2 linked regions of the Loktanella sp. M215 genome follow. The main gene of each other region encodes a partner of the protein of the gene in region 2 in a complex. Links are inferred from orthologs where the notes say so. Each region holds a gene or a part of one and is shown on either strand. Other genes may lie near its edges. The genes, in order: GLR48_RS15235 and pnp.

Region 1 (11,423 bases), 1.4 Mb from region 2 along the record:
TGCGGGTTGGGCGAATTGATCCTGCCGGAAAACGAACCCGGCTCCTCGATCATGCCGGGCAAGGTGAACCCGACGCAGGTCGAGGCGATCACGCAGGTCTGCGCCCATATCATGGGCAACGACGCCGCCGTCGGTTTTGCTGGCTCTCAGGGGCATTTCGAACTGAACGTGATGAAACCAATGATGGCCTACAACGTGTTGCAATCGCTGCAACTTTTGGGCGACGCGGCGATGGCCTTCACCGACAACTGCGTCGTCGGCATCAAGGCCGACCGCACGCGGATTGAAAAGCTGATGCGCGAATCGCTGATGCTGGTGACGGCGCTGGCGCCGACCATCGGCTATGACAACGCCACCACCGTCGCCAAGACCGCCCACAAGAACGGTACCACGCTGAAGGAAGAGGCCATCGCGCTTGGCTTCGTCGATGCCGAAACCTTCGACCGCGTGGTCCGCCCCGAAGACATGATCGGTCCGAAATGACCGACAACACGCCGATCAACCTCAACCGCGCGCGCAAGGCCCGCGACCGCGCCGCCGACAAGGCCGAGGCGGACGTGAACGCAGTCAAGTTCGGCCGCACCAAGGCCGAACGCCTGCTGGACGCCGCCCGCGCCGACAAGGCGCGGTCTGCACTCGATCAGGCAAAGTTCGAGGAATGACACCGTCGGTTTCCGCGCGCCCGGTCAAGCATTCGCTGACCCTGCGCGGGCACCGCACCTCTGTCTCGCTCGAAGATGCCTTCTGGCAGGCCTTCCGCGATCTGGCCGCCCGTCAGGACATGACGATCAACGCCCTCGCCAGCCAGATCGACGCGGATCGCGGCGATGTGGGCCTTGCCTCTGCCATCCGGGTGCATGTGCTGCGCGACTTGCAGGGGATGCCTTAGCGCCCCGGACAGCGCAGGTGATTTCGGGTCACGCCAAGGCGCCCACCTTTGCTTGTGACGTCAAACGGTTGCCGGGCGACATTCATGCTACTGACCGGCCAATACTTTAGATCGCGTTCATAAGGATCGTGCCGCTCGGGATTGAGCGTCGCCCAAAGCCAAGTCGCACCTTTGCCAAGGAGGAGAGCGAGTCTGCTGTGTCTGGACATGATGACGCTGCCGATCTGGGGGACGTGACCTCACATCACCACCGACCGAAAAAGATCGGGTAAACAACGGCGCGATGTCCCGCGCCCTTCTTGTCAGCCGCTGCGCGGCGTCATGCGCAACCACATCCCGTTAGCCGTCCGCACGGTCAGATGCGCAACGGGGACCGGCGGGCGGTCGGCTACCAGCTCGAAACGGTAAGCTGCCAGCACCTGCGCCAGCAGCACGACCCCTTCGATCATCGCAAAACCGGCGCCGGTGCAAACGCGCGGTCCGGCCGAAAACGGCATATAAGCCGTGCGTTGCCCGGTCTTGCCGTTCTCGGTCTGCCAGCGGTCGGGATCGAACGCGTCCGGGTTGTCCCAGATCCGCGTATGCCGGTGCAGGTGCCAGGGCGACAGCACCACCTGCGCGCCGGCCCCCACAGGCCGCTTGCGAAAGACCTCTTGCCGCGTGGTTTCCCGCACCATCATCGGAACGGGCGGATAAAGCCGCAGGCTTTCGCGGAAGACGTCCCGCGTCGTGCGCAGGCCCGACAACCCGGCAAAGCTGCCGTCCCACGCGACAGCCTCGGCCGTCACGCGGTCCTGCCAGTCAGGATGCAGCGCCAGCAGATACAGCGTCCAGGCCAGTGCGGCCGCACTCGTCTCGTGCCCCGCCAGAAAGAAGATCGCGACCTGATCGACCATCTCCGGCACATCGAACGTCTGCCCGGTCACAGGATCCGCCGTCGTCATGATCTTGGTCGCCAGATCGTCTGGGGCGGTTCCCGCCTCGATCTGCGCCAGCCGCGCGGCGGTCATGTCGGTGATCAGACGCCGGATCAGCCGCGCCGTCGCCCGCGTCTCGCGCCTAAAAAAGCGTGGCATCCAGCGCGGGCCGGGGATGAAAGCCGCAAGGTTCAGGATCGGCTGGGTCCGCTGGTAGGTCTTGAAGGCGGCAAAGACCTCTGACGCAACCCGGTCTTCGATCGGGACGGAAAACAGCGTGCGAAAAATCACGTCGGCGGCGGCGTGGCTCGTCTCGGGCTCGATATCGCGCGGCGTGCCATCGGCCAGCGGCGCCATGCGGGCGACAGCGGCCTGCCCGGCGGCCAGGATCGCGGGGAAGGTATCGCGCAACCGCCCGCCGGCAAAGGCCGGGTCGATGATCCGACGCTGTTGCTTCCACAGATCGCCATTGGTCAGGAACACCGATTGCCCCAGCAAGGGCCGCAGCCCCGCGCCCACCCGGTCGGATTTCGGGAAATCATCGGGTCGGTCGTTCAGCACCAGCTTCACCACCTCCGGGTCGTTGACCATGTAGCTGCGAAAGAACGGCGTGCGAAACTCCGCCATCCACGCGCCGTAGAGCTTGGCCGGCTGTGCCGAGAGGATGTCCTGACGAAAGAGCCTCAGGTACCGCCAGAGCGAGACCTTGTCGGGCCGCGCCGGCGGTTTGGCCGGGATCACGGCGCCATATCCGTGTATTTTGATGCCGGCACGTCGATCCGAGAGGCGGATGGCGCCCGTCCGCGATACCGGTCACCCAGCGTCAGCGGACCCGCGGTGATGCGGAAATAGTCATAATCGCCGGGCCGGTCAAAGGCGCAAAGATATTGAAAATGCAGGCGAAAGAACTTCCACCGCAGCTCTTTCCACCGCGCGGGCGACAGGGTCTGCGTAAAGGCGGCCGAGATCACCAGCGGCCAGCGCTTGCCAGCGCTTTCCACCCCCGACACGCTGACCGGATCGCACAGCGCAAAAGCGCAGCCATCGCCGGGTGCGGTGACGTCCACCCAGGGCATTGCCTGTTGCGACAGAAAATGAAGATCGCGCCGCAACTGCTTGGCACCCTTTAGGAATGACACCATCGGCACGACCTGTCCCAAGGACAGGAAGGACAGCGCTGGCCCGTGCGGCGGCACGCGCCCCGCGCGGTGCAGATCTGACAGGATCGACACGCCCAAGTGCGCGCCGGACGAATGGCCGACCACCAGCACCTCGTCCAGATCCTCGCCCAAGGCCTCTGCGATGCAGTCGGCGAAGGTGGCCATGCGCTCTTCCAGTTCGGGGGGATTGGCCCCGTTCAGCCGCGCGGAATAGGCGTAGTCGTGCATCAGGTAGTAGGCAAAGAACTTGCCGTCCTTTTTCTCGAACCAGCGCAGCACGACGATAGCGACCGCGACCCAGACGATCCACGACAGGACGGTCAAAACCTGTCCCAGCATCCCGCCAAAGGGCAGCAGGGCCACGATGGCCGCCGCCAGCCGCCCCAGCAGGATGGCGACAAGAAGCTGCACCAGCAGCATCCCCACAGGATAGAGTGCTGCGATCACAGGTCCCTTGCGCAGCCACATCAGCCGCCGCAGCGTGCCGCTGGCGATATAGGTCCAGGCGGTGCGGACCAGCTGGGCATAAGTGGCAGGGATGGAATTCGACATGCTGTCCCGCACGATATCGGACCAGACCAGCACGTCGACCTCTGCCGCGACGCAATTGCCGTCCATCACCGCATCGACGCGCCAGCCATAGGTCTTGCCGCGCGGCTTGGGGCGCAACGTCAGGTCATAGCCGCTGATCGCCGCCTGTGTCGCGCCCTCGGTGCGATAAAGCTCGCGGTAGCGGCGCGGATGAATGGGGTCATAGCCGGGGATGTAGAACACCCGCCGTCTGGCCACCTGCCCGTCCTGTGCCTGCACATCGCTCATGCCCGGACCCTAGTGCGTAAACCGGGCGAAATTAAGCCACTAACCGATCGCGCCCAAGGCCGGAAACCGTTCCAGCAGCCAGAAGCTGAAGGCGCTGAACTGCCCCGTCAGCATCATCAGCCCCACCGTCCACAGCAGCAGGCCAGAGGTCCGCTCGATCCGCTCCATATGGCGCTTCATCCAGGCCATCGGGCCTTTCAAGCGGGGGAAAAAGGCCGCGACCGCGAGGAACGGCAGGCCCAGCCCCAGCGCATAGACCGCCAGCAGAACCGTGCCGCGCGCGACGTCGCCCTCTGATGCGGCCAGACCCAGAATCGTCCCCAGGATCGGGCCAAGACAGGGAGTCCACCCAAACGCAAAGGCGAGGCCGAGGATATAGGCACCAAAAGCGCTGCCGCCGTTGTCGCCGGTGGCGACGCGGGCCTCTCGGTCCAGAAACCGCAGGCGGAAGATCCCGATGAAATGCGCGCCAAAGATCATCACGACGATGCCCGCGATGGGCACGAACCATCCCTGCCATTGCAGAAGCGCCCGCCCCAGCGTCGAAAATGCCATGCCCAGCAGCAAAAACACCGTCGACAGGCCCAGCACGAACATCAGTGCGGCCAGCATCACACGGCGGCGTGCCGTCGCGGTCTGGTCCAGTTCCGTCACCGACACGCCGCCCATATAGGCAAGGTAGGGCGGCACGATGGGCAGCACGCAGGGCGACAGGAACGACAGCAAGCCCGCCAACAGCGCGATGGCCATTGCGGGCAGCAGGCTGGCGTCCAGCAGCGACAGATTTTCGAACATGAAGACTCCTGCGATTGTCTGCACAGGCTTAGGCCATCGCGCCGCCCGCGTCACGCCGCGATCCGTCACGAGGGCGTTTACAAACTGTCACAGGCGCCCTAGCTCTGACGGCATGAACCATGATGCCGAACTTGATGCCGTCGGGCTGCTGTGCCCCCTGCCCGTATTGAAAGCCCGCAAACGCTTGCAGGCGCTGACCAGCGGTCAGGTGCTGCGCATGCGCGCCGACGACCCCGCCGCCGTCATCGACGTGCCCCACTTCTGCGCCGAGGCCGGTCATGCGCTGGCCGCCAGCGAAGACGACGGCCCAGTCCAGATCTACTACATCCGCAAGGGCTGACCCGACCGAAGCGCGGACATTAAAAAAGGCGGACCGTGAGGCCCGCCTTTTTCATGTGCGTCGCGCGGGGCTTAGCGGCCCAAAGACCACCAGCCGCGCTTCTTGGGCTTCTCGTCGACGTCGGCCTCAGCCTCGGCCTCGGGTTCTTCCGCTGCGGCAGGCGCTGCGGTCTGCACGGATTTCACCTCCGGCGCGGCCTCTTGGGCCATGGTCTCCGGCGCTGCGGCGGGTGCCTGCTCCGGTGCGGTCTCCGCAGGCGGAACCTCCACGGCCACCGGGGCCGTCTCGGTCGTTGCATCCGCCGCTGGCGTCTCTGCCACGGCGACGGCGGCTTCGGCTTCCGTCACCACTTCGGGCGTTGCGGCCTCGACCGGCTTCTTGGCGCGGCTGCGACGCTTGGGCTTGGGCGCCTCTTCGGTCGGGGCCTCAGTGGCCTCGCCTTCGGCAGCGGCAGCGGGCTTGCGCCGCGTCCGGGTCCGCTTTTTCGGCGCTTCGTCTGCTGCGGGCGCGTCTGCGGCGGCAGGCGCCGCCTCGGCCGGTGCATCGGTCGCCGTCTCGGCGGCCACCGCGTCGGTCGCGGCTTCTGCCGTCACCTCTGCCTTGGGCTTGCGGCTGCGCGAGCGGGTACGCTTGGGCTTCTCCTCGGCTGTAGCCTCGACCCCCTCAGGCGTCGTGGCCGCGCCGTCATCGGACTCGTCGCTGTCGTCGTCATCGCCCTGGGTCTGATCGTTCGCCTGATCGCCACCGGCGCCACCCCGCCGCCGCCGCCGCCGGCGCCGCTTTTTCCGGGGCTGGTCGTCGGCCTCGGCATCGGGTGCCGTGCGCGCCTGCGGGGCCTTGTCCTCGGTCGACGCGTCGGCCTCGACCGCCACGGGTGAGGCCACCTCTTCCGCCTCGACCTCGTCGAAGACATGTTCGTCAGCCTGATCGCGCGCGTCCATCGCGGGCGGCACGAAGGGCTGCGCATCCGGCACGACCCGCGTCGCGGTCTTGAACTTGTCGATGGCAAAATCCGGCGAGACCAGCGTCACGTCGCATTCGACACGCACGGACATGCCGTAGCGCGATTCGATGCTGGCGATATGATCCCGCTTGCCGTTCATCAGCACATTGGCGATGGACACAGGCGCGCGCACCAGCACTTCCTTGGACCGGGCACGGGTGCCCTCTTCCTCGATCTGGCGCAGGATGTTGAGCACCACGTTGTCGTCGGACCGCAACAGGCCGGTGCCATGGCAATGCGGGCACGGCTGCGTTGTCGCCTCCAGCATGCCGGGGCGCAGACGCTGGCGCGACATTTCCATCAGGCCAAAGCCGGAGATCCGGCCCACCTGAATGCGCGCGCGGTCGGTCTTCAGCGCATCCTTGAACCGCTTTTCCACCGCCACGTTGTTGCGGCGTTCGTCCATGTCGATGAAGTCGATCACGATCAGACCGGCCAGGTCGCGCAGACGCATCTGGCGCGCCACCTCGTCGGCGGCCTCCAGGTTGGTCTTCAGCGCGGTCTGCTCGATCGACCCTTCCTTGGTCGCCCGGCCAGAGTTCACGTCGACCGCCACCAGCGCCTCGGTCACGCCGATCACGATGTAACCGCCAGAGGGCAGTTGCACGGTCGGGTTGAACATGCCCGCAAGGTAGCCTTCGACCTGATAGCGCGCATACAGCGGCATCTGCTCGGCGTATTGCTTCACGTTCTTGGCGTGGGACGGCATGATCATCCGCATGAAGTCCTTGGCGGTGCGGAACCCTTCGGCCCCGGCCACGATGACCTCGTCGATGTCCTTTGAATAAAGGTCGCGGATCGTCCGCTTGATCAGATCGCCCTCTTCATAGATCTTCGCGGGAGCGATGGATTTCAGCGTCAGTTCGCGGATCGTTTCCCACATCCGCTGCAGATATTCGTAGTCGCGCTTGATCTCGGTCCGGGTGCGCTGGCTGCCTGCGGTGCGGATGATCAGGCCGGCGCCTTCGGGCACCAGCATGTCGCCTGCGATATCCTTCAGCTTCTTGCGGTCGGCGGCGTTGGTGATCTTGCGTGAAATGCCGCCGCCCCGGGCGGTGTTCGGCATCAGGACGCAGTAACGACCGGCAAGCGACAGGTAAGTGGTTAGCGCCGCACCCTTGTTGCCGCGCTCTTCCTTAACGACCTGCACCAGCATGATCTGGCGGACCTTCACGACCTCCTGGATTTTGTAGCGCTTGGGCCGCGGCTTGCGCGCCGGGCGCACGTCGTCGCTGTCATCCTCGGCCACGACGTCGATGCTGTCGTCCTTGTCGGCGGCCGTCGGCTGATCGTCATGATCATCCTCGTCGTCGTGGCTCGGGGTATCGACCGGAGTCTCTCCGACCAGTTCCATCGGGCTGGAGCCTTCGTCAGGATCGTCGAGGTCGATGGTTTCCATCCCGGCGACGTCACGCTTGGCCGTCGCATCATCGCCCGACGCATCCGCTGCGCGCGATCCCCGACGGCGCGTGCGGCGCACGCGGGGCTTCGATCCGGTGTCGTCGCCAGCGGCTTCGGCCTCGTCCGCCTCATCCTCGGCATCGTCGTCAGCGCGCTGGCTGGCGGCATAGGCCTTTTCTTCGGCGATCAGCGCCTGCCGGTCGGCAATCGGGATCTGGTAATAGTCGGGGTGAATCTCGGAAAACGCGAGGAATCCGTGGCGGTTGCCGCCGTAATCCACAAAGGCCGCCTGCAACGAGGGTTCGACCCGCGTGACCTTGGCCAGGTAGATATTGCCAGCAAGCTGTCGCTTGAACTGGCTTTCGAAATCAAATTCCTCGACCTTGTTTCCGTCTACCACAACGACGCGGGTTTCTTCCGCGTGGGTGGCGTCGATCAGCATTTTCTTCATGATATCCAATCACATGACGCACGCCATCGGCCCCGGGGGGCGCGATCGTGCGGCTGTCATGTCTGATGTAGGCGATGGGTGCGCGGGCCACGACGACACCCCTTGGGGTGCGGATCGTGTGGCCATCTGTCTGCGCGCCTCGCATCGCGGTCCTTATCTGGCCCGTGCGAACAGGGGCCGGTTCAATGCCCGGTCACAGTTGTTCACATGCAAACCAAGGGCGTACTTGCGATCGTTTCCGATCCAATCAGCTGAGCGGAACCGCAGACATTGCCCGCGTAGACCGCACCAGAGAATCTCACCGGGGATTTGCGCATACCGTCATGGCAACCGCCCGTACCACCTTCATAGGGGAGATGACTGTCATAAGACAATCACAAAGTGCGTTTTGCCGCGGCCTGGGCCGCAGGCTAGCGCCCGATGCTGAAACCACCGGCATAAAAGCGGCTGCCGCCCTGCCCGGTCACGGTCGCCACCGCGTCATTGTTTCCCAACACGCCCGCAAACCGCCCCGGCGTGCCGTTGTAGGCGGCGTCGCCGGCGAACCCGTTGGCAAAGCCCCGGTCGCCCTGCGCGGTCAATGTCAGCGCACCGTCGCCGGATTGGCCGGTCAGACGGCCGGTGGAAAAGTCGATCTCTGCCGACATTGTCCCGGTGGGGCGCGTCACGGTCCATGTCGCAGGGTCCGTGGCCGTCGTCGCGTTGTCGACCACGACCATGTTGTAGGTGCCGGTCATAAGGGCCGAGCCTGTCATCGGCGTGATCCCGACATCAGTGCCCGGCAGCAGGCCCGCGATCGCCAGATTGGCCGGCCCGCTGCCACTGCCGAAGTCAGAACCATCCACCTCCGCATAGGCAAAGGCATAGCCGTTGCCGGTGGCATCCCTGACGACCGTGCGGTCCGCGTTGGCGATCCCCGCAAAACTGCCCGACGTTGTCGGCGCCGCGACGGCGGCCCCGAACCGGTTGCCGGTCGGCGCATCGCTGCCGAAATCATCCGCAAAGGTGCCCACGCAGCCGCCAAGCGTTGCCGCTGCGATCATCAGTGTCAGTCTGCGCAGCATCGCCACGGCTCTCCTGTGAAATTGGGTCAGAGGTAATCCGACCGGCTGAGGTTATACTTCGCCATCTTCTCGTTCAGGGTCCGGCGCGGCAGGCACAGCTCCTCCATGACAGAGGTGATGCTGCCCTTGTGACGGCGCATGGTGTTGTCGATCAGCATCCGCTCGAAGGCTTCGACGAACTCTTTCAATGGCTTGCCTTCCGTCGTCATCGCGGGACGGCTGTCGTCGTTGTCGGCCATCAGCAGGGACGCAATGGACCCGGTGCCGCGCCGGTTCTGCAACACGGCGCGTTCGGCCACATTGATCAACTGGCGCACGTTGCCCGGCCAGGGTGCCTGCAGCAGCTGTGCGGCCTCCTGCGCGCTGACCTCGGGGGCGTCACAGCCGTATTCGTCGGAAAACTGGTCCGACAGGCGGGTGAACAGGGTCAGGATATCCTCGCCCCGTTGACGCAATGGGGGAACAACGATCCGCAAGGCACTGATACGGTAATACAAATCCGGACGCAGCACACTTTCGCAGGTCTTGTCCTGTTCCTGCAGGTTGCAGATCGCGACGATGCGGGTTTCGGCCGGGTTGCCCTGATCGTTGATCGCGGTCAGCAGACGCGCCTGCAGGGTCTGGGACAGGCTCTCGATATCCTCCAGCACCAGCGTGCCGCCGCGCGCCTCTTCCATCGCGGGGATCGGCTCCTCCTCGCCCGCCGGGCCGAACAGGCGGCGGGTCAGCGTCGCCTCGTCAAAGGCCGCACAGGCGACCAGCACGAACTTCTTCGTGGCCCGCGCACCCACCGCATGCAGGGCATGGGCCACCAGCGTCTTGCCGGTGCCGGTCTCGCCTTCGATCAGCACATGGCCGTCGGCCTGCCCCAGATCGAGGATGTCTTCCTTCAACCGCTCCATCGGGGCGGACTGACCCATCAGCTTCTTGATCAGCGCCGATCCGTCGGACAATTCCTTGCGCAGCGCGCGGTTGTCCAGCGTCAGGCGACGGGCGGTGCAGGCGCGTTTCGCCAGTTCCGTCATCCGGTCCGGGTTGAACGGCTTTTCAAGGAAATCGAAGGCCCCGACGCGCATCGCCTCGACCGCCATCGGCACATCGCCGTGGCCGGTGATCATAATGACCGGCAGCGCCGAATCGACGCCGCGCAGCTTTTTCAGGAACTGCATGCCGTCCATCCCGGGCATCTTGACGTCGCTGACGACGATGCCAGGGAAATCGGCACCGACGCTGCGCAGCGCCTCTTCGGCGCTGGCGTAGGCTTCCGTCTCGAAGCCCGACAGGGCCAGCCACTGGCTGATCGACTGGCGCATATCCTTCTCGTCGTCGACGATCGCGATCTTCATGGCTTTGCTCATGGACATCTATCCTTATTCCGCCGCTTGCGCGACTGTCTTGAAAAGCGGCAACTGCACTTCGAACACAGCGCCGCCGTCAGCCCCGTTGCGCGCCGTCAGGCGCCCGCCAAGGTCGTTTACGATACCGGAGGAGATCGCAAGGCCCAGCCCCACGCCATCACCGGGTTGTTTGGTCGTGTAAAACGGCTCGAACAGCTGTTCGAGGTCGTCGATCCCCTCGCCGTTGTCGCGCACGGTCAGGGTCACGGTTTCACCCACGGCGAGGATCACGTCGATCCGCGGATCGTTCGCGGATTTCGTCGCGTCGATCGCGTTGCGTAGCAGGTTGATGATGACCTGTTCCAGCCGCAGACGGTCGCCATAGATCAGCGCAGGTTCACCCGGCAGGGTGCGGCTGATCTCGACACGGCGGGTCTTCAGCTGCGGTTCCATCATCGACAGGGCCGACGATACGGCGGCACGGGTATCCACCGGCTCGAACGCCTCGGTTCCCTTGCGGGCATAGGATTTCAGCTGCCGCGTGATCGCGCCCATCCGGTCGATCAGGTCGTCGATGCGCTGGAAGGACGACAGCGTCTCCTCGGGTCGCTTGCGTTGCAGCAACAGCCGCGCGCCCGCCAGATAGGTCTTCATCGCGGCCAGCGGCTGGTTCAGCTCGTGGCTGACCGCCGCCGACATCTCGCCCAGTGCCGCAAGCTTGGAGGTCTGCGCCACGGTCTGCTCGGCCACCTCCAGATTGCGCTCCATCTGCTTGCGGGCCGCGATCTCGCGCTGCAAGGCGACGTTCAGGCTGCGCAACTCTGCCGATTCGCGGGCAAAGATTGCAAGGCGCGAGGTCGCCTTGCGGCTGGACACCCAGAACAACAGCGCCAGCAGGATGGCAAAGCCCATCACCTCCAGCGCCAGCACGCCATTGACCCGCTCGCGGACGGACGAATAGGCGGTATAGCTGACCATGCGCCAGCCCTGGAACGGTACGCGGGCCTCGCGGCGCAGCACCGCCTCGCCACGCAGATAGGCGTCGATCGGCAGGGCGGCCCAGTCCTGCGTCGCACGCAGGGCCATCTCGATGGCACTGGGGGGCGTCTGGCGGCGCAGCGCCTCGGCCTCGTCCAACCCGCGCCAGCGCGGTTCCGTCGACAGGATGATCTGGCCTTGCGAATTGGTGACATAGACCGCGTCCGACACCCCCGCCCAGCCGCGTTCCAGCTTGGCAAGGTCCACCG
Region 2 (11,081 bases):
GGTATGTTCAAGGTTATGCAGGATCGGGCAATCCGGCCTGTCGTCGCCCGCACAAGACGACACCAGATGCGACAGGGTCTGCTGCATGGCGCGCAGATCGGCAATCTTGACCGCGATCCGCGCCAGATGATCGGTGGCGATGCGGCGGACGTCGGCGCTGGCGCGGTGGCTGTCGGCCCAGAGCGCCGTCAGGGCGCGGCAATCCTCGATCGTGAACACAAGCGCCCGGGCGCGGCCCAGAAAGATCAGCCGGTGCACGTCGCTGTCGCTGAACGCGCGATAGCCGTTATCGTCGCGCCGGGGCGTCACGAGGCCGATGTCCTCGTAGTAGCGGATCGTCTTGGGCGGCAGGCTGGCGCGCGTGGCGGCTTCACCGATATTCATGGACGGACCTCTCGTGTCACGTTGCGGGCGGCCGGGGCGACTGTCGCGCGGGGCAGGTCGGGTGCGGCCGAGGGCACGCGCCGCAACAGCAGTGCGTTGGTCAGCACGAAGACGCTGGACAGCGCCATTGCCCCCGCCGCCAGCGCCGGCGACAAAAACGTGCCGTTCAGGGGATACAGCACCCCCGCCGCCACCGGGATCAGCGCCACGTTATAGCCGAAGGCCCAGAACAGGTTCTGGCGGATGTTGCGCATCGTCGCACGGCTGACCGCCAGCGCATCCACGACCGCCCGCAGGTCGCCGGACATCAGGACGACATCCGCCATTTCGATCGCGACGTCCGTGCCGGTCCCGATGGCCAGCCCCACGTCGGCGCTGGCCAGCGCCGTTGCATCGTTGATGCCGTCGCCGACAAAGGCCACGGCGCCATGCGTCTCGCGCAGCCGCGAGAGGGCAGCCACCTTGCCGTCCGGCAGGACCTCTGCCACGACATCGTCGATGCCGAGCGTCGCGGCGATGGCCCGCGCCGTGGCGGCACTGTCGCCCGTGATCATGGCGACGATCAGCCCCATGTCCTGCAGCGCCTTGACCGCAGCCGGCGTGCCGGGCTTGACCGGATCGGCGACCGCCAGCAGACCCGCCAACTGCCCGTCGATGGCGACATAAAGCGGCGAACGCCCTTGGGCCGTCAGGTCATCCGCTCGCGGCGCGGCAGCCATATCCACACCCTCGCGCGTCATCAGCCGGTCCGCCCCGACCAGCACGCTCCGGTCCCCGACGGTCGCCGAAAGGCCAAGGCCGGTGATCGACTGAAAGTCTGCAGCGGTCGCGACCTCCAGCCCTTTCGCCTTGGCCGCACGCAGGATCGCGCTGGCGACCGGATGCTCCGACGCGCCCTCTGCAGCGGCGACCAGCGTCAGCACTTCATCGGCATCGAAGCCCGCTGTCGTCACAAGGTCGGTCAGTTCCGGGCGCCCTGCGGTCAGCGTGCCGGTCTTGTCGAGTGCGACGACCGGCACCCCCTGTAAGGCCTGCAGTGCATCGCCGCGCCGGAACAGCACGCCAAGGTCCGCCGCCCGCCCCGTGCCCACCATGATCGAGGTCGGCGTCGCCAGCCCCATCGCACAGGGACAGGCCACGATCAGCACCGATACGCCGGCGATCAGCGCATGCGCCGTCTTGGGGCGCAGCCCGACCAGCCGCGCGATGGCGGCGCCGGTGCGGCCCTTGGCCCGCGCCTCCAGCGTGCGACCCAGCAGGATCAGCACGACGATCACCGCCGCCGCCTCGAAATAGACGGCGCGGCCCTGTGCGGGCAGCAGGCCGGGCGCAAAGGTCACGACCGTCGAATAGCCCCAGGCCGCCGCGGTCCCCAGCGCCACGAGGCTGTTCATGTCCGGTGCCCCGCGCAGCAGGGCGGGCACGCCGCGCGCATAGAACGACCGCCCCGGCCAGACCAGCACGAGGGTCGTCAGCACGAACTGGATCACCCAGGATGTCTGCATCCCGATGCTGTCGGCCACGAACCGGTGCAGGGGCGGAAACAGATGGCCCCCCATCTCGGTCACGAAAACCGGCAGTGTCAGCACGGCGACGATCAGCAGGCGGCGGGACAAGGCCTGCGCCTCGGCATCCTTGTGGGCGGCGCGGTCCGTCGTGGCATCGCCCGTATCGCCGCCCGCGACGGTCGCCGGATAGCCCGCAGCGGCAGCCGCCGCGGTCAGGTCGGCGGGCATGGCCGCACCTTCGATGTAATGCACCTGCGCCGTCTCGGTCGCGAGGTTGACCTGCGCCTGCGTCACACCCGGCACCGCCCGCAAGGCACGTTCCACCCGCCCCACGCAGGACGCGCAGGACATCCCCGTGACGGACAATGTGATCGGTGATGCATCGGGCATGGCGGCCTCTCGGGTTATTCCCAGACCGATATGGGGGTTCCAGTCAGGGGAAGGTCAGGGGCCACCTCACGATGTTGTGCATTTGACCTTCCCGCGCTGGAACACCCCATATCGGGATCAGAGCACAGGAGAACGCCATGACCACCTATTCCATCCCCGACATGAGCTGCGGCCACTGCAAGGCGACCATCGAAAAGACCGTCCACGGCCTCGACCCCGCGGCCACGCTGACCTTCGACATGCCGGCCCGCACGGTGCAGGTGCAGTCCGGCACCGACGACGCCCGCCTGCAGCAGGCGCTCGCGGCAGAGGGGTATCCGGCCACGCCGGTCTGACCGCCGCGGGGCCATAGAAGCCTTCTTTCACCCGCTCCGGTCTGCTAACCCAAAGACCGGGATCGCAGGGGGACCGAAGGATGGCGGATGACCGAGGGCAGATCGAACGACCACACTTGGCGGTCGCGGCATGAGCGACCGCCCCCTGTCCCGTAGCCTCATCAAACTCGGTGCGCTTCTGGCTGGACCGGCCCGGGCGCACCGACAGGACCTCTGGCCGCATCTGGCGATCGACCGCCCCGGTGGTCTGGTCACATGGCGGGGGAAACCGCTGCTGACCCTGCGCCGCCCCAGCGACCTGATTCCGCAGGATGCGCCGCTGCTGGCCGTCGTCGGCAGCGGCCCCTCGCTGGCCGCCCAGCGGATCGAGAATCTGCCGCCCCGCACCGCCATCCTGCTCAACGGCGCCGCGACTCTTGCCGACCGGATTGCGCCACTCGCCCTCGCAATAGAGGACGAGCGGTTCGTCTTTCGCCATCATGAAATGCTGCCGACCCTGCCGCGCGATCTGCCGTGGCTGCTGTCGCCCGCAGCCCTGCGCGCCATCGCATCGGTCGATCCGTCCCTGCTGACGACCCGCCCCGTGGCGCTGATCGACAACCTCGCAAAACCGCTGAACGCTTCCCGCCGTCGCCTCGACGATCCCGCTCTCGATGCGCTGCTGCTGCGCGGTGACGGGGCGGCCCTGTCGCGCGACCCGGACGTGGGCGTCGTCATTGTCGGCACGGTCGCCTTTTCCGCCCTGCAGATCGCCCTGGCCGCCCGCCCGGCGCAGATCGTGCTGGTGGGCATCGACCTCGGCAACGCGGCAGCCCCCCGGTTTTATGAGACGGCAGGCGACACGGCGCCCAGCGGCCTTGTCGCGGGGCTGGACCGCAGCCTTGCAGGCTTTGCGCTCGCCCGCGATCACGCGGCGGCGTCGGGTGTGGCGTTGACCTGCGCCTCGCCCGTCTCGGCGTTGCTGGGATTGGGCATGCCGCGCACGGACCTGCTGGACGCCTAGCAACGCACCGGACAGCCCAACGAAAAAGGGCCCCGGCATCGCTGCCGGGGCCCTTTTTATCTTCAATCCGAAAGGCTTACGCCTCGGAGGTTTCTTCGACCGTTTCGGTGCCGGTGGTCTGATCGACCATCTTCATCGACAGACGGACCTTGCCGCGATCGTCAAAGCCCAGCAGCTTGACCCAGACGTCCTGGCCTTCTTTCAGCACGTCGGACGGGTGGTTCAAGCGGCGGTTTTCGATCTGCGACACGTGGACCAGACCGTCCTTCTTGCCGAAGAAGTTCACGAAGGCGCCGAAGTCGACCAGCTTGACGACCGTGCCCTTGTAGATCTTGCCTTCTTCCGGCTCTGCCACGATCGACCAGATCATGTCATAGGCCTTCTTGATCTTGTCCGCGTCGTTGGACGCGATCTTGATCACGCCATCGTCGTTGATGTCGACCTTGGCGCCGGACACTTCCACGATCTCGCGGATGACCTTGCCGCCGGACCCGATGACTTCACGGATCTTGTCGGTGGCAATCTGCATCGTCTCGATCTTCGGCGCGTGGACGCTGAACTTGCCAGCACCCGTCAGGGCCTTGCCCATCTCGCCGAGGATGTGAAGACGGCCGGCCTTGGCCTGCTCCAGCGCCTTTTTCATGATCTCGGGCGTGATGCCTGCGATCTTGATGTCCATCTGCAGCGACGTGATGCCGTTCTCGGTACCAGCCACTTTGAAGTCCATGTCGCCCAGGTGGTCTTCGTCACCCAGAATGTCGGACAGCACGGCGTAGGAGCCGTCGTCTTCCATCACCAGACCCATGGCCACACCGGCCACGGCGGACTTCAGCGGAACGCCCGCGTCCATCATCGACAGCGAACCACCGCAGACCGATGCCATCGAGGAGGAGCCGTTGGACTCCGTGATCTCTGACACGATGCGGATGGTGTAGGGGAAGTCGGTCGCGGCGGGCAGAACGGCCTGCAGCGCACGCCACGCCAGCTTGCCATGACCGATTTCACGACGACCCGGAGAGCCGACACGACCCACTTCACCGACCGAATACGGCGGGAAGTTGTAGTGCAGCATGAAGTTCGTCTTATACATGCCGGTCAGCGCGTCGATCATCTGCTCGTCATCGCCGGTGCCCAGCGTGGTGACGACCAGGCCTTGCGTCTCACCACGGGTGAACAGGGCAGAGCCATGGGTCCGGGGCAGGATGCCGACTTCGCTGACGATCGGGCGGATTTCGTCCAGAGCACGACCGTCGATACGACGACCGTTCTTGACGACATCGCCGCGCAGCACGTTGGATTCCAGCTTCTTCAGCGCCGGGCCAAGGTTGCCGTCTTCCTGCTGCTCTTCCGTCAGGGACGCGATGATGTCGTCCTTGGCCTTGGACACGGCAGCGGTGCGTTCCTGCTTGTCGGTGATCGCGTAGGCAGCCCGCATCTTGTCCTCGCCAGCGGCCTTCACGGCTGCGGACAGCGCTGAATAGTCGGCAGGGGTAAAGTCGAACGGCTCTTTCGCAGAGTCTTCGGCCAGATCGATGATCAGGTCGATGACCGGCTGGATCGCGTCGTGCGCGAAGGTCACGGCACCCAGCATCTCGTCCTCGGTCAGCTCGTAGGCTTCCGATTCCACCATCATGACGGCATCTTTGGTGCCCGCGACAACCAGATCGAGCCGCTGCTCGGGGTTGTTGCGCAGGTTGTGCATGTCGTCGATTTCGGGGTTCAGGATGTATTCACCATCCACGAAGCCCACGCGGCAGGCGGCGATCGGGCCACGGAACGGCGCGCCAGAGATCGTGAGTGCTGCGGACGCTGCGATCATCGCGACCATGTCGGGATCGTTGACCATGTCGTGGGACAGCACGGTGCACATCACCAGCACTTCGTTCTTGAAGCCGGGGACGAACAGCGGGCGGATCGGACGGTCGATCAGACGCGCGGTCAGCGTTTCTTTTTCGGTCGGGCGGGCTTCACGCTTGAAGAAACCACCGGGCACCTTGCCGGCAGCGTAATACTTTTCCTGGTAATGAACGGTCAGCGGGAAAAAGTCCTGACCGGGCTTTTGCTTGCGCGCGAAGGTCACGTTGGCCATGACGGAGGTTTCGCCCAGCGTGGCGATGACCGAACCGTCGGCCTGACGGGCGACCTTGCCCGTTTCGAGTGTAAGCGTCTCTTCGCCCCACTGCATGGATTTCTTTACTTCATGAAACATCTATCGTCTTTCATATTGGGCCTGACCGGCGGTCCGGCTGACCCGTTGATTGGCGGCCCCATTGCCGCCGACCCCTGTCCTTTGCCTAACGCCGGGGTCTGATGCGTTACGTCACAGATGGCGGGGCCTTACAGCAAAAGGCGTCGAAATGAAAGGGAATTGCATGGGACGGAACCGTGCAGGCTGCGGCGGGTTGGCTCGCTTATGAACAAAGCATTCACCAAAGAAGACGAGGGCCCGCAGGCCGACCGGCTGGACGATCTGCCGCAAAGTCCGCATCCGAACTATGTCACGCCGGCCGGTCTGGATGCGTTGCAGGCGCGTCTGCGCGACCGCCATGTGGATCTGGTCAAGTGGCGCGATGGTGGCGACAATCTGGATAACAAATTGCCGCGTGCGATGGCAGAGCGCGATATCCGGTTTCTGGAAGAGCGGATCAATCGCGCCGTGCTGGTCGATCCGGCGCAGCAGGATCCCGCGGTCGTGGCCTTCGGTGCTTGCGTGACCGTTGTGGATGCGGATGACCGGCAGACCGACTGGCACATCGTGGGCGAGGATGAGGCGGATCCGGCCAATCATCTGATCGCGCCATTTTCACCCTTGGCGAAGGCGATGCTGGGCGCGCGGGTCGGTGATCTGGTAGACTGGATCAAGCCCGGTGGCACGGTCGAGCTGGAGATCGTGGCGATCCGCTATTTTACATAATATGTATCGCATGCGAAACATCGGCCCGATTTGTGCAACGAAATCGCGAACGGGCTGTGCGTTCATCTTTCGGTCATTTTTGGACAGGGCTGCATCTGTGGTTCCGGTTCAGGCATCGATGACCTGTCATCTGGACTGATCCTTGTGATGCGTGGATCAGGCTGGCGACAGGCGCCTTACGCGTTGCGATCCTGCCCTCGATTTTACGGGGGCGGGATCTGCAAGAGGTTCAGTCGATATCTTTGCGGCGCGGACGTCCGCCGGTGTCCCGGCGGGCGTCTGCAGGTTCGCCGTCAGCCGGAGGCCTGCTGAAGGGCGCGGGCACGGGCCGAGGCGGTGGCCAGTTCGCGCGGACTCTGGTCGACAGGCGGCACGAGCATCGTGCGGCGGAAGGTCTGCACCGCGGTGTTAGTGTCGGACTGCGGCGGTTCGAATTCCGGAACGTAGCGGTGCAGGATGAAGATCAGGGCCTGCATCGCGATGGCGACCGCGACGATCAGCACGAAGTATCCCGTCAGCAGCGCGGTGCTGGTGATGTGGAAGTTCAGCTGCGGGAAAGCGCCGAGGGCGACCGGCATGTACCATGATACGACCGAGATCGCGCCGGAGGTGACGAAGATGGCGCGCCGCGTCGGACCCACGCCGTTGAACAGCGTCTTTCCGATCTGCCGGCGCACGCTGGGCAGGATGATCTGGTGGATGAAGAAACCGTTCATCGTGAGGATCGCGACGATGGCCAGTTTTGCGTGGACCTTGGGGTTGGTCAGCAGTTCCGGCTGCGTCAGGGCATAGAGGAAGAGAAAGCCCAGCCCGGTAATCCACAGCAGCCGCAGGCCGATGTCGACGACACGAGAGGCGAAGGCAAAGACACTGTAGGTGTCTTCGGTGATCCGGCCCCGCACGAAGAAGCGGAGCAGCATCAAATCCAGAAGTGTGGCGCCGCCAAGACCCATTGCGAGCCCGATGAAGTGAAAAAACCGAAGTCCGGTGCGGTAGCCGGTGTTCGGGTCACTCAGAAACTGTGAGAGTACCTCTGTAAAGTCCATGATGTTCATGTCCATTCATTCAAGAGTTCATGTGACCGCCCGACACTGGCGTATCACGGTTAATTTTTCGGTAAGACGCGACTATGTAAAATAGGGACGGCAGCGATCCCGAGGATCTGTCCTGCACCCGGCAAAGCATCACGCGCCGGACTGTTACCTGAGGTCGCATATTCCTGAATGTGGCTGTAGCGGTGATCTGCAAAGCTGCCGAATTGCGCGAATCCCGGCCATTTCGCGTGACGGGGCAGGAGCGTTCACGCTTATTTTATCGCTGGTTTAGCCGCTCTAAACCGAAGTTTAATGGTGTTTGCCGTGGATATCGTGGCGTGATGCCGCGCGGACCTGCTGAAACGCAAAACGCCCGCCGAAGGGGCGGGCGTTTTCCGGATCTGGGTCGGGTGGCGTCAGCGACGCAGGCCCAGACGCTTGATCAGGTCCTGATAACGGGCCTCGTCCTTGGCGCGGGTGTAATCCAGCAGCTTGCGGCGCAGGGCCACCATCTTGAGCAGACCACGGCGACCGTGGTTATCTTTTTTGTGGAACTTGAAGTGCTCGGTCAGGGTGGCGATTCGCGAGGACAGGATGGCGACCTGGACTTCGGGCGAACCGGTGTCGCCCTCCTTGATCGCGTATTCCTTCATCAGGCGGGCTTTTTCATCGGGCGTAATCGACATCGGGGTCTCCTTGGATAAGGGTGAATGGCGCGATCCGGGATGTCGTCCAGAAAGGCCCTTGGAGGGTCCGGCGCGCCTGACGGCCCGCGCGGATGGGTGCCTATAGGCGGGCTGTGGGCAAAAGGAAAGCCGGAAATCAGGCGGCGGTCAGGATGACGCTGGACAGATCAAAGTCCTTGAGGCCCGCGAGATGTGCCACGACGGTATCGTCGGCCAACAGGGTCAGGCCGTCGTCGGCGGTCATTGTGCTGAGCACCGGCGGGGTGCCGGAATATGTGACCTCGATCACGTCGCGCGCTGCATCGAAATCGTCGATCGTGTTCGCGCCGTCGCGGGTCAGGCTGAAGATGTCGGCACCCTCTCCGCCGTTCAGGTGATCGCCGGCACCGGCGAGCAGCAGGTCGTCGCCGGCGCCGCCGTTGAGGTAGTCGAACCCGCCGTCTGCGTCCCGGCCATCGAGGACGTCGTTGCCGCCGCCGCCGTTCAGCAGGTCGCGCCCCTCGCCGCCGGTCAGGCTGTCGTCGCCCCAGCCGCCTTCGAGGATATCGTCGCCGGCGCCGCCGAACAGCAGGTCGTTGCCTGAGCCGCCGTTCATGCTGTCGGCGCCGTCTTCGCCGAACAGGATGTCGTCGCCCATGTTGCCGGTGATCAGATCCTTGCCACCGCCGCCATACACCTCGTCATTGCCGGTATCGCCGTCGATCGTGTCATCGCTGTCGCTGCCCACGCGGCGAATCATCGCGGCCGTCGATGGGTCGACGGGTCCGTCGTCGGGGGGCGAGGCGTCGGCGACAGACGGATCCCCGGCGGGTATGGGATCGGGCAGCATGTCGTCGCCGTAATCCACCGTGTCGGCCGTATCCGTGCTGACGCCAAAGGCGCTGTCCGCCCCGGTATCGGGAACCGGCAGCGTGGTCGCATCGGCCAGCACGCCGCCGGCCCCCGCATCGCCATAGGTGTCCGACAGACCAGAGGCCGTGGCCGCATCGGCATCGGTTTCTGCCAGCACGCCACCGGCGCCGGCATCGCCAAAGGTGTCCGACAGGCCAGAGGCCGTGGCCACATCGGCATCGGTTTCTGCCAGCACGCCGCCGGCGCCGGCATCGCCGTTCGTGTCGGACAAAAGCTGGAAGAGGCCCGGCGCAACCTCGGTCAGGCCGGTGTCGCCGGAGGGGGGCAGCAGGTCATCCGGGGCAGGGGGGGCATCGGAATGGTCTTCTGGCCCGCCCAGCATGATGAAGGACGACATGGCAAGGCCGACGAAGCCGATCAGAGCAAGCATTATGGTGCCTCAACGAAAAGGATCGCCCCCGATCCAGAAGTGTTGAAATTCTTTTAACACCGTTCTGACACATTTACATGTCGCGAATAAAGAAACGGTTAATTTCCCCGCAAGTGGTTCATGAATGCCGATACGACGGCCTCGGGGTTCTCCTCTATCGCGAAATGACCCGAGCGGCAGGCGTTGCCGGTGACCTGCGGCGCCCACTTGCGCCACAGCGCCAAGGGGTCGCCGGTCTGCGCCGGAAAGCCGCCCTCGGCCCACAGAAAATGCAGCGGGGCGGCGATCTGCGCACCCGCTTTGCGGCTGGTCGCGTCCAGTTGGCGGTCGAAGAAAGCGCCGGCGCGGTAGTCGGCGCACATCGCGTGCCGGTGGGCGGGGTCGGCCATCTGTGCGCGGTAGCTGGCGAGTGCGGCGGGTGCGAAGACTTTTAAGGATTTTTCCAATGTCCATTGGGCCAGCGTCCAGTCGGCATAGGCCGCGGGGTCGGCGCCGATCATGCGTTCCGGCAGGGGGGCGGGCTGTGCCAGAAAGGTCCAGTGATAGGCCTTGAGCGCCAGATCGGCGGTCCAGCTGTCCCAGAAATCTCCCGTCGGCACGATCTCGATGATGCCAAGGCGGTGGAGGCGGTCGGGGTGGTCGAGGGCCATGCGGTAGGCGACCCGCGCGCCCCGGTCGTGGCCGATGACATGGGCGCGATCGAGGCCCAGTGCGTCCATCAGGCCGACGATGTCGGCGGCCATCCGGCGCTTGGAATAGGTGGTGTGGGCGGCGTCGTCGGCGGGGGCGTCGCTGTCGCCGTAGCCGCGCAAATCGGGCACGATCGTGTCGAAATGTTGGGCGAAGTGCGGCGCAACCATGGCCCAGCAGTGATGGTTCTGCGGGTAGCCGTGCAGCAGGATCAGCGGTGTGCCGGTGCCTGCGCGGTGGACGGACAGGGTGACATCGCCGGTGTCGACGCGGGTGTTGGTGAAGCCGTCAATCATGGGGCCAGAGCCTTGGGGTTGTGGCGTAGGCGACATAAAGCGGGTGCCGCGGGTGGCCGTGTCGGGTCAGGCCGAGTGTATGGATTTGCAGGTCCCTGTCACGCAGCATCTGGCGGACCTGCGCGGCGCGGCCCCTGTGTGCGCCGTGCACGCCCCAGCCCGCGACGATCAGGCCGCCTGCCGTCAGGCCGGTGTCGCAGGCGTCCAGCAGATGGGCGTCGTTCTGCGGGCCGATGGGATCGGTGCTGCGTTTCAGGTCGGCGGGGGCCGTGGCGCGGAAGGCGAAGATGTTCACGATCCGCACACCGCCGAAGCCCTGCGCCCGGGCGCGAACCTCGCAGCGGGCGATGGTGGGATCGTTCGCAGCTTCTGTCGCGGTCGAGGGGTTGAGCATGATCCAGACCAGCGGCGGCGCATCCGACCAAGATCGGTCGAGGCGGTAGCGGTAGGCCTCGCAGGGCGAGTAGATCGCCCGCGAGGTCGTGCCATCGGCGGCGGTATGGGTGCGTGCGATCATGGCGGTCATATGACAAGGGTTCGCGGGGCAGAGGAAAGAGCG

Evidence for each region.
Region 1: the proteins of pnp (region 2) and GLR48_RS15235 are in contact, whole or in part, in a cryo-EM structure (PDB 9QH0), measured with the Escherichia coli proteins. The link is inferred for Loktanella sp. M215 from one-to-one orthologs.

What each region holds. Positions count from the first base shown.
Region 1 is NZ_WMEA01000001.1:3,065,151-3,076,573, forward strand. Bases 4,792-8,101 are described here. They hold GLR48_RS15235 (Rne/Rng family ribonuclease), read right to left. Parts: upstream 7,779-8,101; coding sequence 4,992-7,778; downstream 4,792-4,991. Other genes in these bases: GLR48_RS15230 (sulfurtransferase TusA family protein), read left to right, coding at 4,792-4,920. Outside these bases: fumC (class II fumarate hydratase), read left to right, coding at 1-483; GLR48_RS15205 (DUF4169 family protein), read left to right, coding at 480-662; GLR48_RS15210 (ribbon-helix-helix domain-containing protein), read left to right, coding at 659-889; GLR48_RS15215 (cytochrome P450), read right to left, coding at 1,192-2,547; GLR48_RS15220 (hypothetical protein), read right to left, coding at 2,544-3,785; GLR48_RS15225 (cytochrome c biogenesis CcdA family protein), read right to left, coding at 3,825-4,580; more of GLR48_RS15230, read left to right, coding at 4,693-4,791; GLR48_RS15240 (hypothetical protein), read right to left, coding at 8,186-8,839; GLR48_RS15245 (sigma-54-dependent transcriptional regulator), read right to left, coding at 8,866-10,197; GLR48_RS15250 (sensor histidine kinase), read right to left, coding at 10,210-11,423. UniProt on the Escherichia coli protein: Endoribonuclease that plays a central role in RNA processing and decay. Required for the maturation of 5S and 16S rRNAs and the majority of tRNAs. Also involved in the degradation of most mRNAs.
Region 2 is NZ_WMEA01000001.1:1,650,642-1,661,722, forward strand. The notes cover bases 3,264-6,231. They hold pnp (polyribonucleotide nucleotidyltransferase), read right to left. Parts: upstream 5,830-6,231; coding sequence 3,697-5,829; downstream 3,264-3,696. Other genes in these bases: GLR48_RS08075 (glycosyl transferase), read left to right, coding at 3,264-3,620; GLR48_RS08085 (GreA/GreB family elongation factor), read left to right, coding at 6,034-6,231. In the rest of the region: cueR (Cu(I)-responsive transcriptional regulator), read right to left, coding at 1-384; GLR48_RS08065 (heavy metal translocating P-type ATPase), read right to left, coding at 381-2,282; GLR48_RS08070 (heavy-metal-associated domain-containing protein), read left to right, coding at 2,420-2,617; more of GLR48_RS08075, read left to right, coding at 2,748-3,263; more of GLR48_RS08085, read left to right, coding at 6,232-6,534; GLR48_RS08090 (hypothetical protein), read right to left, coding at 6,828-7,589; rpsO (30S ribosomal protein S15), read right to left, coding at 7,985-8,254; GLR48_RS08100 (calcium-binding protein), read right to left, coding at 8,391-9,536; GLR48_RS08105 (alpha/beta hydrolase), read right to left, coding at 9,635-10,522; GLR48_RS08110 (DUF1643 domain-containing protein), read right to left, coding at 10,515-11,039. UniProt on the Escherichia coli protein: Involved in mRNA degradation. Catalyzes the phosphorolysis of single-stranded polyribonucleotides processively in the 3'- to 5'-direction. Also involved, along with RNase II, in tRNA processing.